Regions from separate parts of the Duganella sp. CY15W genome, predicted to be linked through region 2. Evidence: predicted binding sites of a transcription regulator. Region 2 holds the regulator's gene; the other holds the start of a gene.

Region 1 (8,765 bases), on a different contig from region 2:
GCATTCAGCTGCGGGTCACGCACCACAAAGAAAAAGTAATCGTACTTGGCCTCGCCGCGCGCACCGGGACGGGCGTCCACCAGCGTATTGCCGAAGTTGTTCATGTACTCGAGGATGGGGCCATCGTCGAGATAATCGCGGTCGCGGCGGATATCGCGCATGATCTCCTCGCCCAGCTTGCGTTCCATAAGCGGGGAAAGATCCTGGTTTTCGGTACCGCCCAGCGAAGGCAGGTTCGGAATCTTGGCCGGCGCGAGCGCGGTCTGCGCCATGGCCATCGGCATGGCGACCAGCAGGGCGGCGGCAACCGCGCGCAGGCGGCCAGAGTAAGAGGAGCGTTTTACATTCACGATGATATGATACCCGCAACTTGGGTGCGAAAGCTTAGCACCAGATTATGACTCATTTTACGTTGCCATCATGACCACCGAACACCTGACCCACTTTGACGCCACCGGACAAGCCCACATGGTCGACGTCGGCGCCAAGGCGGAGACCCACCGCATCGCCCTGGCCACCGGCTCGATCCGCATGAAACCGGAGACGCTGGCCATCATCATGAGCGGCACGGCCAAGAAAGGTGACGTGCTCGGCATCGCCCGCATCGCCGCCATCATGGCCTCCAAGCGCACCAGCGACCTGATCCCCCTGTGCCATCCCCTGGCCCTGACGCGCGTGGCGGTGGAGTTCGAAACCGACGAGGCCAACGCCAGCGTCCACTGCAAAGCCCAGGTTGAAACCTACGGCAAGACCGGCGTCGAAATGGAAGCACTCACTGCGGTGCAAGTTGGCCTGCTCACGGTGTATGACATGTGCAAGGCGGTGGATCGCGGCATGGTCATGTCCAACATCCGCGTCACAGAAAAACACGGCGGCAAGTCGGGTGACTGGAGTGCAACCAGTTAGCAAGGTGTTGTATTGTCTGATTGTTACCCAAACTTGGCGGGTATATAATTAGTGTCGCTGGAACAATTTTTTGACGGTGTTGTCACCGTAGCCGTTTTGCGCACATAAGAAAGAGTTTGCATGAGCAGCAACCCTCCGCCAAGCGAAGCCAAGACTCAGGAGTACGAGTTCGAGCAAATGAACCTGCAAGTAGGCGGCAGGATACAGTTCATCACTCACCGGACGATCAAACCTATCCAGCACTTCTCGACCCTGATCGGCTGGGTCAAGGATGAGTACATGATCGTCAAAGTGCCGTTTGAAAATGGCGCGCCGATTTCCCTCAATGAAGGCGACAAGCTGACCATCCGCGTGTTCTCGGGCGTGAACGTGTGCTCGTTCTCGTGCGTGGTGCAACGCGTGTTCCCGCGTCCACTGTTTTATGTGCACCTGAGCTTCCCGGTATCGATCCAGGGCACCAGCCTGCGGGCGGCAATGCGGGTCAAGGTGGATATTCCGGCGCAGATCACGACCCCGGCCGGTGCCACCTCGGTGTTCCTGGTCAACCTGAGCGTGTCCGGCGCGCTCATCGAATCGCCCAAGCAGCTGCCGGATGGCGACGGCCAGGTTGGCCTGTCGTTTTATCTGATCGCCCAGCCCGGCAACCGCCAGGTACGCATCAATCCCAATGCGACGGTGCGCAATATCAACGTGGTCAAGCCGGCTTCGGGCGACAAGCCGGAAGTGTTCACCTACGGCCTGCAGTTCGTTGACCTCGACCCGGTGCATTACACCATGCTGCAAAACCTGACTTACGAAGCCCTGATCGCGGACCGCCAGAAAATCGTTTAACGTAAAAAAGCCCGGCAGTTGCCGGGCTTTTGCATTCAGGCCAGCCTTTTATCAAGGCACGCTGTTTTTGGTGATGGCCGCCGCCGCCGCTGTATTGGTGACCGTGGTCGTGATGGTCCAGGTAATGGCCGAAGCGCCAGCGGCGACTTTCGGCGCGAAGGTGATGGTTTTGCCGTCCATGCCCGAGCCGACGCCAGTCGCCAGGGTCGCGGTGATCACGCCGTTGGCGGCGGTAGTGGCGCTGGCCACTTCCTTGGTGGCCGTAAAGGTGTTGTCAGCAGGGACGCCGTTTTGACCCGACGAGCAGCCGCTGGCATCGCCGCCCGCTTCCTGGGCGCACAGCGCCACGGCGGTTTTGAGCGAATCCACTGCCGACATCGCGTTGGCGGCCTTGGCCTTGGCCGTGTAATCACTGTAGGCAGGAATCGCGACTGCGGCCAGGATACCGATAATCGCCACAACGATCATCAGCTCGATCAGGGTAAAGCCGGCTTGTGCCTGCTTTTTCATCATTTTCATGGATTTCATTTTGCGACTCCTCACGGTTAAACACATTGTTGGGTGCTACACCCTGCTTAGTGCAATTGGTGTGCCACCCGGTTTTTGCTCAAAATTTCAGCAAAACATGCCGTGAAGTGCCGTTTTTTGTCAGTCCGGAGCGCCGCATTTTGTCAGCACAGGCTGGGCTGACAATTTTTGTCAGGCGATGCGGAAGGCCATTTCGGTGCCGCTGAGGTCGATGACATCGCCATCGCTGAGCCGCTCCGGCACATGCAGATCCAGTGCCGTGCCGTTGAGCAGAGGCGCCAGCGCGCCTTCGGTGTGGGTCATCGTGTAGAAAGCGGGATGGCGCTGGATCACCACCACCTGCACGCCGGCGCGGCCCAATGTGGTCTGCGGCTTGGTCAGCGCCACATGCTTGCCCGCGTTGTTGCCGTTTAAGACAGAAATCTCCGCCAGCACGGGTTGCGCTGCCGCCAGCGGCCGGATGCCATCGGCCACAAACTGCAATTCCAGCTTGGCCATCTTGATCAGATCCTGATGTTGCAGGAAATGCTTGCCGATGCGGTGGCCGTTCACGAACGTGCCGTTGGTGCTGTGCAGGTCTTCCAGGAAGGAATCGTCGAGGATGGTGGTGATGGCCGCATGCGCGGCGCTGATGGCGGGATGGGCCAGGACGATGTCATTGCGCGGGTGACGGCCCAGCGTCATCCGTTCCTTGCTCAGTTGTATTTGCTGCTCGACTTGCCCGTTGCGCGAGATGATGAGCTTCGCCAATCTGATCTCCGGAAAATAAAAGGGGAGCCCGCAGGCTCCCCTTTATTATTCCACAATCAAGCGGCTGTTAATTACAGCATGGCTTTCAGCAGACGTGCCATTTCCGATGGATTCTTGGTGGCTTTGATGCCGCACTCTTCCATGATGTCCAGCTTGGCTTGCGCGGTGTCAGCGCCGCCCGAGATCAGCGCGCCGGCGTGGCCCATGCGCTTGCCTGGAGGAGCGGTAACGCCGGCGATGAAGCCAACCACCGGTTTCTTCATGTTGTCTTTGACCCAACGTGCAGCATTGGCTTCGTCCGGACCGCCGATTTCGCCGATCATGATGACCGCGTCGGTCTCAGGATCTTCGTTGAACATGCGCATCACATCGATGTGCTTCAGACCGTTGATTGGGTCGCCGCCGATACCAACTGCCGACGATTGGCCCAGGCCCAGTGCGGTCAGCTGACCCACTGCTTCATAGGTCAGGGTGCCCGAACGCGATACCACGCCGATACGGCCCTTACGGTGGATGTGACCTGGCATGATGCCGATCTTGATTTCGTCTGGGGTGATCAGGCCTGGGCAGTTAGGGCCCAGCAGCAGGGTTTTCGAACCGGCTTTGGCCATGCGATCCTTCAGTGCCATCATGTCGCGGACTGGGATGCCTTCGGTAATGCAAATGGCCAGTTCCAGTTCAGCTTCAACGGCTTCCCAGATGGCGGCAGCGGCGCCTGCTGGCGGCACGTAGATCACCGACACGGTGGCGCCGGTGTTCGATGCGGCTTCTTTGACCGAACCGAAAATTGGAATGCCTTCGAAGTCTTCGCCGGCTTTCTTCGGATTCACGCCTGCTACGAAGGCGTTTTTGCCGTTCGCGTATTCGCGGCACATACGGGTGTGGAACTGACCGGTTTTACCGGTGATACCCTGGGTGATGACTTTGGTGTCTTTGTTGATCAGAATAGACATATCGGTTCCTTAATTATTTACCAGCAGCGGCTGCAACAACGCTCTTAGCTGCATCTTCCATGGTGTCAGCGGCGATGATCGGCAGGCCGGAGTCAGCCAGCATTTTCTTGCCCAGATCTTCGTTGGTGCCCTTCATGCGGACCACCAGCGGTACTTGCAGCGAAACCGCTTTCGATGCGGTGATCACGCCTTCAGCGATCACGTCGCAGCGCATGATGCCGCCGAAGATGTTGACCAGGATGGCTTTCAGGCCTGGGTTTTTCAACATGATCTTGAACGCTTCGGTGACTTTCTCAGCCGTTGCGCCGCCGCCCACGTCCAGGAAGTTGGCTGGCTCGCCGCCGAACAGTTTGATGGTGTCCATGGTGGCCATGGCCAGACCGGCGCCGTTCACCAGGCAGCCGATGTTGCCGTCCAGGGAGATGTAGGCCAGGTCGAATTTCGAGGCTTCTACTTCAGCTGGATCTTCTTCGTCCAGATCGCGGTAAGCGACGATTTCTGGTTGACGGAACAGTGCGTTGGCGTCGAAGTTGAACTTGGCGTCCAGTGCAATGATCTTGCCCGAACCGGTCACGATCAGTGGGTTGATTTCGGCCAGCGACGAATCGGTTTCCCAGTAGGCTTTGTACAGGCCTTGCAGGTTGGTCACGGCATCAGCGATCGAACCTTCTGGTACGCCGATTTTTGCAGCGATGCCAGCAGCTTCAGCGTCGGTCAGGCCAACGGCCGGATCGATAGCGATCGAGTGGATTTTTTCTGGGTGGGACTCAGCAACTTCTTCGATGTCCATGCCGCCTTCCGACGAGGCCATCAGCACAACGCGCTGGGTCACGCGGTCGGTAACCAGCGATACGTACAGTTCTTGTTTGATGTCCGCGCCTTCTTCGATCAGCAAGCGGCGTACTTTTTGACCTTCAGGACCAGTCTGATGGGTGATCAGCTGCATGCCCATGATTTGGTCAGCGTATTCTTTGACTTGTTCCAGCGACTTGGCAACTTTAACGCCGCCGCCTTTACCACGGCCACCGGCGTGGATCTGTGCTTTCACAACCCAGACCGGGCCGCCCAAGGTTTCAGCAGCTTTAACTGCTTCTTCAACGGTCAGGCACGGAATGCCGCGCGGTACCGTCACTCCGTATTTTCGGAGGATTTCTTTGCCTTGATACTCATGGATTTTCATGCTGGCTTCCCTTCTGATGCTGATGTGTAAAAATCGGTTGATTGATTGTTAAGCAGATGCTTGCTACGCGCTACCCGGTGCTGCTTTGTCCACCCAGCGCGGGTAAAACAGTGCCACTGCGCCGGCAATGCGGTGCAGGACATGGGATCTGGTGATGCGAAACGGTGTTTGCTGCAGAGGGGTGCCGCCAATATCCCGCACGCCATCCTTGCTCAGGAAAGCACGCGCGCGCGTACTCAGCGCAGGTTGGGTAATTGGAGTTAACAAGGACATAAGATTGATACCGCTCTCGCGGCATTAATTAGTTAGCAGCCTGGCGCATTTCTCTTATTAAAAACGCACGTTGCCGCAGCTTCTACGGACAACCACCGCACCCGCGGTGCTGCAAAAACCCGCAAAGTGTAGCACACCCCGGACCGAAGGGAAATTACTCGTCGAGGTCAGCGCCTTTGATGACCTTTTGCACCACACGCTGCGAAAAGCCGCGTTGCAGCAGGAAGCGGATGTGTTTATTGCGGACCAGGGGATCGGTGGCGACCACGCCAAACTTGCGCTGCCAGATCTCCTGCGCGCGTGCCAGTTCGGTGTCAGCCAGAGTGGATTTGAGTTCTTGCAGGGCCTCACCGTTGACGCCGTGGCTCTGCAGCTCGGCGACGATGCGGCTGTTGCCGTAGCGGGAAGCACGGCGATGGATCAGCGATTCGGAAAAGCGTTCCTGCGACAGCCAGTTATTCTTTTCCAAGAAATCGAGAAGGGCTTCGACATCGTCGCCCTCCTCGGCGTGGCGGGCCAGCTTGCGGGCCAGTTCCAGCCGGCTGTGCTCACGCAGGGAAAGAAAGCGCAGCGCACGCGCTTTCAAGCTCAGTTGTGGCGCAGCCATGATGCGATATTAAGCAGCGTCGGCTTCAGGCTTGGCCGGCTTCAGCTTGACCACGGTGTTGTCGGTGGCCAGTGGTGGCAGCGCGCGTACGCCCAGCGACTCACGCACCTTGTTTTCAATTTCCCATGCCAGTTCCGGACGCTCTTGCAGGAAGGCGCGGGCGTTGTCCTTGCCCTGGCCGACGCGCTCGCCGTTATAGCTGTACCACGAGCCCGACTTCTCAACGATCTTGGCTTCCACGCCCAGGTCCAGGATTTCGCCTTCACGCGAGGTGCCGGCGCCGTACAGGATGTCGAAGTGCGCTTCCTTGAACGGTGGCGCAATCTTGTTCTTGACGACCTTGACCTTGGTTTCGTTACCGATCACCTCGTCTCCCGATTTGATCGAGCCGGTGCGGCGGATGTCCAGACGCACGGAGGCGTAGAACTTCAGCGCGTTACCGCCGGTGGTGGTTTCTGGCGAGCCGAACATCACACCGATCTTCATACGGATCTGGTTGATGAAGATGACCAGCGTGTTGGTGCGGTTGATCGAACCGGTCAGCTTGCGCAGCGCTTGCGACATCAGACGCGCTTGCAGGCCTGGCAGCGAATCGCCCATGTCGCCTTCAATCTCGGCGCGTGGGGTCAGCGCCGCCACCGAGTCGACCACCACCAGGTCAACCGAGCCCGAACGTACCAGCGCATCGCAGATTTCCAGCGCCTGTTCACCCGTGTCCGGCTGCGAGATCAGCAGCTCGTGCAGGTTCACGCCCAGCTTCTGTGCATAGCCCACGTCCAGCGCGTGTTCAGCGTCGATGAAGGCGCAGGTGCCGCCCAGTTTCTGCATCTCGGCGATGGTTTGCAGGGTCAGCGTGGTTTTACCCGACGATTCCGGGCCGTAGATTTCCACCACACGGCCGCGCGGCAGGCCGCCGACGCCCAGCGCCACGTCCAGGCCCAGCGAGCCGGTCGAGACCACTTGCACTTCTTCGATAGGAGCACTGGCATCCATACGCATGACGGAGCCTTTGCCGAACTGCTTCTCGATCTGGGCCAGCGCCGCTGCCAGCGCCTTGGCTTTTTCAGATGCAGGTACTACGCCTTTTTTCTCGTCCATAATGTGCTTTCAGCCAGTGGGGTTGTTCAATACAGGTAGCACTGTATAAAAAAACAGTGCTTAATGCAAGCGGGATTTTTGGTATTTCTTTGAGATTGCACAAAAACTCGCCAAAATAGGGTCTTGTGCAGCTGGAGTGTTTTTCAATGCGTATTTTACTTGCCGAAGACGATAGTGTGCTGGCCGACGGGCTGACCAGATCCCTGCGCCAGTCCGGTTACGCCATCGACTGCGTCAGAAACGGCCAGGAGGCCGACACCGCGCTGTCGACCCAGGAATTCGATTTGCTGATCCTGGACCTGGGCCTGCCCAAGCTGTCCGGCCTGGAAGTGCTGCGCCGCCTGCGCTCGCGCGGCTCGCTATTGCCAGTGCTGATTCTGACCGCCGCCGATTCCATCGAACAGCGCGTCAACGGCCTCGACCTCGGCGCCGATGATTATATGGCCAAACCGTTTGCGCTGTCGGAACTGGAGGCACGCGTGCGCGCGCTGACCCGCCGCGGCGCCGGCGGCGGCGCCACCGTCATCAAGCATGGCCCGCTGAATTATGACCAGGTCGGCCGCAGCGCCTACATCAACGAGCAGATGCTGGACCTGTCGGCGCGCGAACTGGGCCTGCTGGAAATCCTGCTGGCGCGCACCGGCCGCCTGGTGTCGAAGGAACAGCTGGTCGACCACCTGTGCGAATGGGGCGAGGAAGTCAGCAACAACGCCATCGAAGTGTATGTGCACCGCCTGCGCAAGAAGATCGAAGTGGGCGGCATCCGCATCGCCACCGTGCGCGGCCTCGGCTACTGCCTGGAGAAATTCAACGAAGCCGCGCGCGCCAGCGCGGAAGCCGGGGACAGCCACAAGTGAACCCGTCGCAGGAAGCCGCCGAACCGGAGTACCAGCCGCCGCCCCCTGAGGCGGACGAAGACATACAACACTCCCTGTTCGGCGAAATCCTCGACTGGATGCTGGCGCCGCTGCTGCTGCTGTGGCCCATGAGTATCGCCATCACCTACCTGGTGGCCAAGTCTATCGCCAACCAGCCGTTCGACCATGCGCTGGAAGACAGCGTCACCGTGCTGACGCAGCAGGTGCGTTCGGTGGACGGCAAGGTCATCAAGAGCCTGTCCGGTTCCGCGCGCGACATCCTGCGCGCCGACGACATCGACAACGTCTACTTCCAGATCCAGGGGCCGCGCGGCGACCATATCGACGGCGACCGCGACCTGCCGCAACCGGTGCTGGATGACGAAGACAAGACCAGCTCCGGCGGCGTGCGCTTCCGCAACGACAGCATGCACGGCACGCCGGTCCGCATCGCGTTTGCCTACGTCCAGCTGGAACGCAGCGATGGCGGCACACCACCGCTGGCGCTGGTGCAGGTGGCGGAAACGCTGGAGAAGCGCGCGCAACTGGCCAACGCCATCATCAAGGGCGTGATCCTGCCGCAGTTCATCGTGTTGCCGGTGGTGCTGGCACTGGTGTGGTTTGCGCTGGCGCGCGGCCTGTCGCCGCTGGCCCAGCTGCAGGAGCGCATCCGCGCGCGCAGTCCGGAAGACCTGAGTCCCATCGCGCCGCGCCAGGTGCCGGAGGAAATCACGCCGCTGGTGCGCTCGCTCAACGAGATGCTGTCGCGGCTGTCGCTGACC
Region 2 (8,765 bases):
TGAGCCGAAAGCGCTGATCGGCTTCGCCGGCCCGCGCGTGATCGAGAACACCGTGCGTGAAAAGCTGCCGGAAGGCTTCCAGCGCGCCGAGTTCCTGGTGCAGAAGGGCGCTGTCGACATGATCGTTGACCGCCGCAAGATGCGCGAAGAAATCGCCCGCCTGCTGGCATTGCTGCAAAATCAACCTGTGGAAGTGCTTGCCTAAAAACGGCTAACGCTCTCACGCGACGGCGCGCAATCGGATATCATCCGGCCTGCGCGCCGTTTTCATTTCAGAGTCACCATCATGTCGAACCTCCCAACTACTTTGCCCGCCTGGCTTGCGCTGCTTGAATCGCGCCACGCCGAAACCGTCATCAACATGGGCCTCGACCGTGTTCTCGCCGTCAAGGAGCGCTTGCAGCTGAGCTTTAGCTGCCCCGTCATCATGGTGGCTGGCACCAATGGCAAGGGGTCGACCTGCTCCATGCTGGAATCGGTGCTGATGCGCGCTGGTTACAAGGTGGGCCTGTACATCAAGCCGCACTTCCTCGACTTCAACGAGCGTGCCCGCGTGAATGGCGACATGGCCAGCGATGACACGCTGGTGACGGCCTTCAATGCGGTCGAGGCCGCGCGCGGCGATACCACGCTGACGTACTTCGAATTCACCACGCTGGCCATCATGAAGCTACTGTCGGAAGCTGGCATGGATGTGGTGATCCTGGAAGTAGGCCTGGGCGGCCGCCTGGACGCGGTCAACATCGTCGATGCTGACGTTTCCATCGTGACCAGCGTGGACATCGACCACACCGACTACCTGGGCGATACCCGCGAAAAGATCGGCTTCGAGAAGGCTGGCATTTTCCGCGCCGGTAAAACCGCGATCTGCTCCGACCCGGTACCGCCGCAATCGCTGATCGACCATGCCGAAGCCATCGGCGCCGACCTGTGGCTCATGGGCCGTGATTTCAATTACTCGGGCGACAAGCAGCAGTGGAGCTACGGCGGCCGCAACCAGCGCCGCAATTCGCTGGCCTATCCGAGCCTGCGTGGCGCCAACCAGATCCTCAACGCCTGCGCCGCACTGGCCGCGCTGGAAGCGTTGAAGCTGGAGCTGCCAGTCGGCGCGCAGGAAGTGCGCACCGGTCTGGTGACGGTGGAACTGCCGGGCCGCTTCCAGGTGCTGCCTGGTCGCCCGACCACCATCCTTGACGTGGCGCACAACCCGCACGCTGCCGCAGCGCTGAACCAGAACCTGGGCAATATGGGTTTCCACCGCTACACCTACGCTGTGTTCGGTTCCATGCACGACAAGGATATCGATGGCGTGATTGCCGCCATGTCCGAGCACGTGGACCACTGGTGCCTGGCGACGCTGCCATCGCCACGCTCGGCGACCGCCTCGGAACTGGCCGCCAAGGTGCTGGCCGTGCAGCCTGAGCGTGACGAACGCACCATTAATGTGTTCGATGATCCGGGCGCGGCATACGCAAATGCCGTCAGCCGAGCCGGTGAGGATGATAGAATTGTGGTCTTTGGATCTTTCCTGACCGTCGCCGGTGTCATGGCGGCGCGAAAATCCTCACTCCATTGAACGCACAGGACTGAAATCACGCATGGGCTTGTTCTCGAAACTCGGTAAAAACAAGCAAGACTCAGCTGGCGCTGGTCAAGACAGCGGCTATTACACCAGCCCAGATGATCGCGCAGCAACGGAGCGTGCCCGCGCCAAGCGCGCCTCATCTGCCGACGGCGGTGGCGCCACCAGGCGCCGCACGCGCGAGCGTGAAGAAGATGACGCCGTGTTGCCGGAAAAGAAACGCGCACGCCGCCGCCTGGTCGGCGCGATTGCACTGGCATTGACGGTTGCCGTGGTGCTGCCGATGGTGCTCGACTCCGAGCCCAAGCCGCTGTCGTCCGACATCGATATCAAAATTCCATCCAAAGAGAAAACGGTAGACGCCGTGCCCGCACCGGCGCCGGTCGCGGCATCGGCCTCGCTGGACAGCAAGGAAGAAATTGTCGAGGACGTGAAGCCTGCCGCCAAACCAGCCGCTGCTGCTCCGACGCCGGCCCTGGCCCCGGCCCCGGCGCCCGCCGTGGCTGCCGTCGATACCACCAAACAGGAAGCCGAGGCCAAAGCCAAGGCGCAGGCCAAAGCGGAAGCTCAGGCCAAGCTGCTGGCAGATGCCAAAGCCGAGCGTGAACTGAAAGCCCGCCAGGAGGCGGACGCCAAAGCAGAAGCCAAACTGAAAGCGGAAAAGGACGCCGAACGCAAACTCGCCGAAGCCAAAGCCAAGGCGGCTGAAAAGCCAGCCGCAGCGCCGGTCAAGACTGAAGATGCGCGCGCACTGGCCATCCTGGAAGGCAAGCCAGCCGCTGCACCGTCGTCTGAAAAATTCGTACTGCAAGTTGCTGCACTGAGCGACCAGGCCAAGGTTGATGAACTGCGCGCCAAACTGAAAAGCGCCGGCATCAGCTCCTTCACGCAAAAAACGCCGTCGGGCGACATCACCCGCGTGCGCGTGGGGCCGTTTAGCAGCAAGGAAGAAGCAGAAAAGGTGAAAGCCAAGCTGAGCAGCATGGGCCTGAACGGCCGCCTGGAAACCGTCTGAGCTAGCGCCGCGCCGTGACGATTTTTGATTACCTGGTGATCTTCGTGCTGGCGGCGTCGGTCATCATTGGCGTGGTGCGCGGCCTGGTGAAGGAAGTGCTGTCGCTGCTGAGCTGGGTGATTGCGTTTGTTGCCGCCAACGCCTATGCGGCACCGCTGGCGCAGATGCTGCCACCGGCGGTGCCGGGTGATGTGTTGCGGCTCATCATTGCCTTTCTCGCACTGTTTATCGGTGCCCGGATTTTAATGGGCCTGTTGTCGCTGGCGCTGGACGCCTTGATCGACGCAGGCGGCCTGAGCCTGATCGACCGTACGCTGGGTATGGTGTTCGGTGCGGCGCGCGGGCTTGTAATTGTGTTGGCAGCCGTCATCTTGTGTGAGATGACCTCATTGCCCAAGCAGGATTTTTGGAAGCATGCAGTCTTGAGTCCATACGCCGAAACCGGCGCGCGCATGGTCCTGCCGTATCTTCCCGCTGCGATGACGCAGCATATGAATTTTTGAAAATTCTTTAAATCTGTAGTACCAGTCCAGGAGCACCATCATGTGTGGCATTGTCGGCGTCGTTTCCCATCAACCTGTCAACCAAATGCTGTATGACGCCTTGCTGCTGTTGCAGCACCGCGGCCAGGATGCGGCAGGTATCGCGACCAATCACAGCAGCATGTTCGCCATGCACAAGGCCAACGGCCTGGTGCGCGACGTTTTCCGTACCCGTAATATGCGTACGCTGCAAGGCAACTCCGGTATCGGCCACTGCCGCTACCCAACTGCCGGCTCGTCGAGCGAGGAAGAGGCGCAGCCGTTCTACGTCAACGCACCGTTCGGCATCACGCTGGCCCACAACGGCAACCTGACCAACTGGGAACAGCTCAAGCTCGAGATGTTCAAGAACGACCGCCGCCACATCAACACCGATTCCGATTCGGAAGTGCTGCTGAACGTGCTGGCGCACGAAATCGAGAAAGCCACGGTTGGCATCTCGATTGATGCCGACACCATCTTCAAGGCTGTGGCCGTGCTGCACCGCCGTGTGCGCGGCGGCTACGCTGCTGTGGCGCAGATCGCTGGCGTCGGCCTGCTGGCGTTCCGCGATCCGTTCGGTATCCGTCCGCTGTGCCTGGGCATCAATGAAAGCCCGGACGGCGTGGAATACCTGATCGCTTCCGAGTCGGTGGCGCTGGAAGGCATGGGCTTCCGTTTCGTGCGCGACATCGCGCCGGGCGAAGCCATCTTCATCGACAACGACAAGCAGCTGCATTCGCGCCAGTGCGCCGACAATCCATCGCTGAACCCGTGCGTGTTCGAGTATGTATACCTGGCCCGTCCTGACTCGGTCATCGACGGCGCTTCGGTCTATAACACCCGCCTGAAAATGGGCGAATACCTGGCCGAGAAAATCAAGCGCGAAGGTCTGGCCGAGGATATCGATGTGGTGATGCCGATTCCGGATTCCTCGCGTCCTGCCGCGATCCAGCTGGCGCTGGCGCTGAAGAAGGAATACCGCGAAGGCTTCATCAAGAACCGCTACATCGGCCGTACCTTCATCATGCCGGGCCAGGCTGCGCGTAAGAAATCCGTGCGCCAGAAGCTGAACGCGATTCCGGACGAGTTCAAGGACAAGGTCGTGCTGCTGGTGGATGACTCCATCGTGCGCGGCACCACCAGCCGCGAGATCGTGCAGATGGCGCGCGACTCCGGCGCCAAGAAAGTGATCTTCGCTTCGGCGGCGCCACCGGTGATCTACCCGAACGTGTACGGCATCGATATGCCAACCCGCGACGAACTGATCGCCCATGGCCGCACCGTGGAAGAAGTCTGCCGCGAGATCACTGCGGACGCACTGGTGTACCAGGATCTTGACGCACTCAAGCGCGCCATCTCGGACGTTAATCCGGCGCTGACCAATTTCGAGGCCTCGTGCTTTGACGGTGTGTACGTGACCGGCGACGTGACGCGCGAGTATCTGGATAAACTGGAATACGAACGCCACCATCCGAGCAAGGCCGCCGCACCGGAAGATGCTGGCCGTTCGCAGCTGAACCTGAACCTGGCGGCGACCGAAGCGTAACCATGGGCGACAAGAAGAACTACGGTTTCACCACCACCATTCTGCACGGCGACCGTCAGAAGGGCATCGAGCACGGTTCGCTGCACAAGCCTATCCACACCTCGGTGGCCTTTGGCTACGCCGATGCGCGCCAGCTGGCGTCGGTGTTCCAGGGCAAAGAGCCGGGCTTCCGTTATGGCCGCCAAGGCAACCCGACCATCTCGGCGCTGGAAGAGAAGGTCAACAAGATGGAGCAGGGCGTCGGTACGATCTGTTTCGCCACTGGCATGGGCGCGATCGGCGCCGTGGTGCAGGCGCTGCTGCGCACGGGCGATCACGTGGTGTCGTCGTCCTTCTTGTTCGGTAACACCAACAGCCTGTGGCAGACCGCCATGAGCCAGGGCATCAGCGTGTCCTTCGTAGACGCGACCGAGATGGCCAATGTGGAAGCGGCCATCACCGAGAACACCCGCGTGGTGTTCGTGGAAACCATCGCCAACCCGCGCACGCAAGTGGCGGACCTCAAGCGCATCGGCGAACTGTGCAAGGCGCGCGGGATTCTGTACGTGGTGGACAACACCATGACCACGCCTTACCTGTTCCAGCCGAAGTCGGTGCATGCGGGCCTGGTGGTCAACGCGCTGACCAAATCGATCGGCGGCCACGGCAATGCGCTGGGCGGCAGCCTGACCGATACCGGCGCCTACGACTGGACCCGCTTCCCGAACATCTACGAGAACTACAAGAAAGCCGCACCGCTGCAGTGGGGCCTGGCGCAGATCCGCGCCAAGGCACTGCGTGACTTCGGTTCCTCGCTGGCGCCGGACGCCGCGCACCATATCGCAGTCGGCGCCGAAACGCTGGCCTTGCGCATGCAGCGCACCACCACCAACGCGCTGGCGCTGGCGGAAATGCTGGAAAAGGATGAGCGCGTCGCCGCAGTCTACTATCCGGGCCTGAAGTCGCACCCGCAGCACGGCATCAGTGCCGAGCTGTTCCGCGCGCACGGTTCGCTGCTGAGCTTTGAGCTCAAGGATGGCCTGGACTGCTTCGACTTCCTGAACCGCCTGAAGCTGGCGATTCCGGCATCGAACCTGGGCGACAACCGCACGCTGATTATCCCGGTGGCGCACACCATCTTCTACGAGATGGGCGCCGAGCGCCGCGCCTCGATGGGGATTGCGGAATCGCTGATCCGCGTCTCGGTCGGCATCGAGGATACCGACGATCTGCTGGACGACTTCTGCACGGCACTGGAAGGCTGCTGACGATGAGGGCGCTGATCGCAACCGGCCTGATCGTGGCAGCTGCCACGGCCCGGGCGGGCGATCACCGCGCTGACATTGACTACTACATGCATCACTACGACGGCGCCGACATCGCGCTGTCGCGCTTTCAGTGCGGCGAGCCGGGCGCCATGCTCACGCGCGCCGACCGCAGCGCCTGGCTAATCTGCTATGGCCGCTTTGCCGCCAACTACCAGGCCGCGCTGCCGGTAGGACGCAACATTCCCGCCGAGGTGGCCGACGCCATGAACGAAGCCGAATTGGCGGCTGCGCAGCAATTGATGAACCAGGTATTTGTGCAGATCGCACAAGAGGCACGCCAGCAAGCCGATCTGGTCTTGCTGGCGCAGGGGGAGTGGCTTAGTGCCAGGTCCGCATCAGGCCTACTGCCAGACCTTCCAGTGCAAACTCATCGGCTTCCGGATCGACCGTAATCACGTTGAAGTCCGGGTTTTCCGGCAGCAGTTCGATGGTCGAACCGGTCTTGCGGTAACGCTTGACGGTCACTTCGCTGCCAATGCGGGCCACGACGATCTGGCCATTCTTGGCGCTATCCACTTTTTTCACGGCCAGCAGATCGCCGTCCATGATGCCGGCGTCGCGCATCGACTCGCCGCGCACTTTCAGCAGGTAGTCCGGGCGCGCCGCAAACATGGCGGGATCGACGCTGTAGCTGGTTTCCAGGTTTTCCTGCGCCAGGATAGGCGAGCCGGCGGCCACGCGGCCGATCAGCGGCAGCGACATCATGAGCGCAGCAGGCACTTTTGAGGATGGCGTTTCAGCGTGTACACCCAGCAGGCGGATGCCGCGCGATGTACCGGCGGCGATTTCGATGGCGCCCTTGCGGGCCAGCGCCTGCAGATGTTCCTCGGCGGCGTTGGCGGATTTAAAGCCCAGTTCGTTGGCGATTTCGGCGCGGGTCGGCGGGAAGCCGGTGTTTTCAATCGCGTCCTTGATCAGATTCAGGATTTGTTCCTGGCGTGCGGTGAGCTTAAGCATGGAGTACGGTAGCCTGTTTATATAGACAGTCTGTATTTTTGTACAGTATGGCTGCTAATGCAAGGGAAATTCTTGCTTTCAGCGAAATAAAGTGAAAAAACTTCACTTCTGTACGAGGAAGCGGACCCCGATGGAGCGTTGGGCGCCGGGCGCCAGTGTGAAGCCGTCCGTGACCCAGGCGGAAAACTCCCGGTCGCTTGCGGTCAGCGGTGCCCAGTGGGTCAGCGGCGTCTTGGCGTCCGGCTCCAGGCGCAGCGCGGGCGGCTGCTGGTCCTGGCGCGTGACCAGCACCGAGCTGTTATCGCCGACGCGCGGGCGCACGGCCACCACGCTGCCGTCAAACACCATGGGCATGCCCGGTTCGGCCACCTCGACCGGCTGCTTGCCGCGGTTGGTCAGCGTGAAACGCAGCACCAGCGCGCCGCGCTCGTACAGCCAGCGGCGTTCGATCTTCAACGGCAACCCGGCGCCCATGGTGGGTGTGATGTCGGCCGCGGCCAGGGTGCGCGTGATGAGTGCCGGCTTGACCGGTTTGCGGGCGGCGTAGGACGACCAGCTTTGCCAGTCGCCGCCGGCCACGCGGGTTTTCAGCGACAGGTCGCCCAGGTGGCTGTAGCCGTCGGCTTGCCGTTCCTCCTCGCGCGGACCGGGCGTAAAATCGAAGCTGGGGTCGAGCACCGGCACCATGCGCGCCAGCGTTTGCGTGTCGGTGCGCAGCGCGAACAGCAACTGGGGCGTGCTGTAAGCCTTGGTCCTGATCGGCGCTGCGCCGGCCGGCAAGGCGAGGGCGGCCAGCAGGGGCAGGGCAAGCAGTAATTTCATGGCAATCCTGTTGTAAAGGCAATTGCGCCACTGTAGCAGCTGCCACGCCATGCTGGCGTTCCGCTGGAAAAGCTGATATAGTCGCGGGCTTACCTCTTCCCACACCTGTCTTGACGCCAGGGTGGGCTATATCATCAAGTCCTTAAGGGAGTTATACATGCGTCACTACGAAATCGTATTTATCGTCCACCCGGACCAGAGCGAGCAAGTGCCCGCCATGATCGAGCGTTACAAAACCACCGTAACGACCCGCGGCGGCAACGTTCACCGTGTTGAAGATTGGGGCCGCCGTCAAATGGCTTACTCGATCCAGAAACTGGCTAAAGCTCACTACATCTGCCTGAACATCGAAGCAGACAACGAGACCCTGGTTGAGCTGGAAACCGCATTCAAATTCAATGATGCCGTTCTGCGTCACCTGACCGTCAAGATGAAGAAAGCGGAAACCGCTCCTTCGCCGATGATGAAGTCGGTACAACGCGAAGATGCAGCGAAATCGCATCGCGCAGAAGCTGCCGCTGCTGCTCCAGCTGCTTAATTGTTCTGAGAAGGAACCGCGCTGAACCAGCTCCAGTTCATCGCCCTCATCGCCGAACGGGATGCAATCCGTTACACCCCGGCAGGCATGCCGATCGTGAATGCTGTACTCCAGCACCGGTCGCAGCAGATGGAGGCGGGCATCGCCCGATTGTCCGAGTTTGAAGTGTCCGCAGTTGCTGCGGGCGAGATTTCAGGCCGTTTCAGTCAGACGCCGCTGGGAGGCTTGTACCAGTTCTCCGGTTTCCTCAACAAGAAAAGCCGCAATAGCAAAAGCCTGGTGTTTCACATCATTGATTTTAGTGCTGTCCCTGACAGCTCAATTTAAATACAGGAGCCTAAAATGGCATTCGGTAAAAAGTTCGACAAAAACAAGCTCAAGCTGAAAGAAAAGCGTAAGCAACAAAACCCACTGTTCAAGCGTAAGAAGTTCTGCCGCTTCACCGCCGCTGGCGTAGAACAAGTGGACTACAAA

What was found. Region 2 encodes LexA, which represses DNA repair genes until DNA is damaged. Its sites were predicted from a motif close to ACTGTATNNNNATACAGT; they were not measured.
Region 1: a site for LexA is predicted at 7,167-7,184, ahead of recA (recombinase RecA). Genes of this name have one in related genera too.

The regions. Positions count from the first base shown of each region.
Region 1 is NZ_WWCQ01000003.1:270,985-279,749, reverse strand. Features, by position in the region: gene GTP58_RS16245 (M48 family metalloprotease) at 1-272, opposite strand, end outside; gene moaC (cyclic pyranopterin monophosphate synthase MoaC) at 421-906, shown strand; gene GTP58_RS16235 (flagellar brake protein) at 1,027-1,737, shown strand; gene GTP58_RS16230 (pilin) at 1,789-2,265, opposite strand; gene GTP58_RS16225 (FHA domain-containing protein) at 2,437-3,015, opposite strand; gene sucD (succinate--CoA ligase subunit alpha) at 3,087-3,968, opposite strand; gene sucC (ADP-forming succinate--CoA ligase subunit beta) at 3,982-5,148, opposite strand; gene GTP58_RS16210 (hypothetical protein) at 5,212-5,421, opposite strand; gene recX (recombination regulator RecX) at 5,576-6,028, opposite strand; gene recA (recombinase RecA) at 6,038-7,126, opposite strand; gene GTP58_RS16195 (response regulator transcription factor) at 7,273-7,983, shown strand; gene GTP58_RS16190 (sensor histidine kinase) at 7,980-8,765, shown strand, end outside.
Region 2 is NZ_WWCQ01000001.1:223,835-232,599, forward strand. Features, by position in the region: gene accD (acetyl-CoA carboxylase, carboxyltransferase subunit beta) at 1-205, shown strand, start outside; gene folC (bifunctional tetrahydrofolate synthase/dihydrofolate synthase) at 287-1,576, shown strand; gene GTP58_RS01100 (SPOR domain-containing protein) at 1,599-2,597, shown strand; gene GTP58_RS01105 (CvpA family protein) at 2,612-3,100, shown strand; gene purF (amidophosphoribosyltransferase) at 3,141-4,667, shown strand; gene GTP58_RS01115 (cystathionine gamma-synthase family protein) at 4,670-5,914, shown strand; gene GTP58_RS01120 (hypothetical protein) at 5,917-6,366, shown strand; gene lexA (transcriptional repressor LexA) at 6,293-6,931, opposite strand; gene GTP58_RS01130 (DUF5695 domain-containing protein) at 7,034-7,753, opposite strand; gene rpsF (30S ribosomal protein S6) at 7,911-8,291, shown strand; gene priB (primosomal replication protein N) at 8,313-8,618, shown strand; gene rpsR (30S ribosomal protein S18) at 8,634-8,765, shown strand, end outside.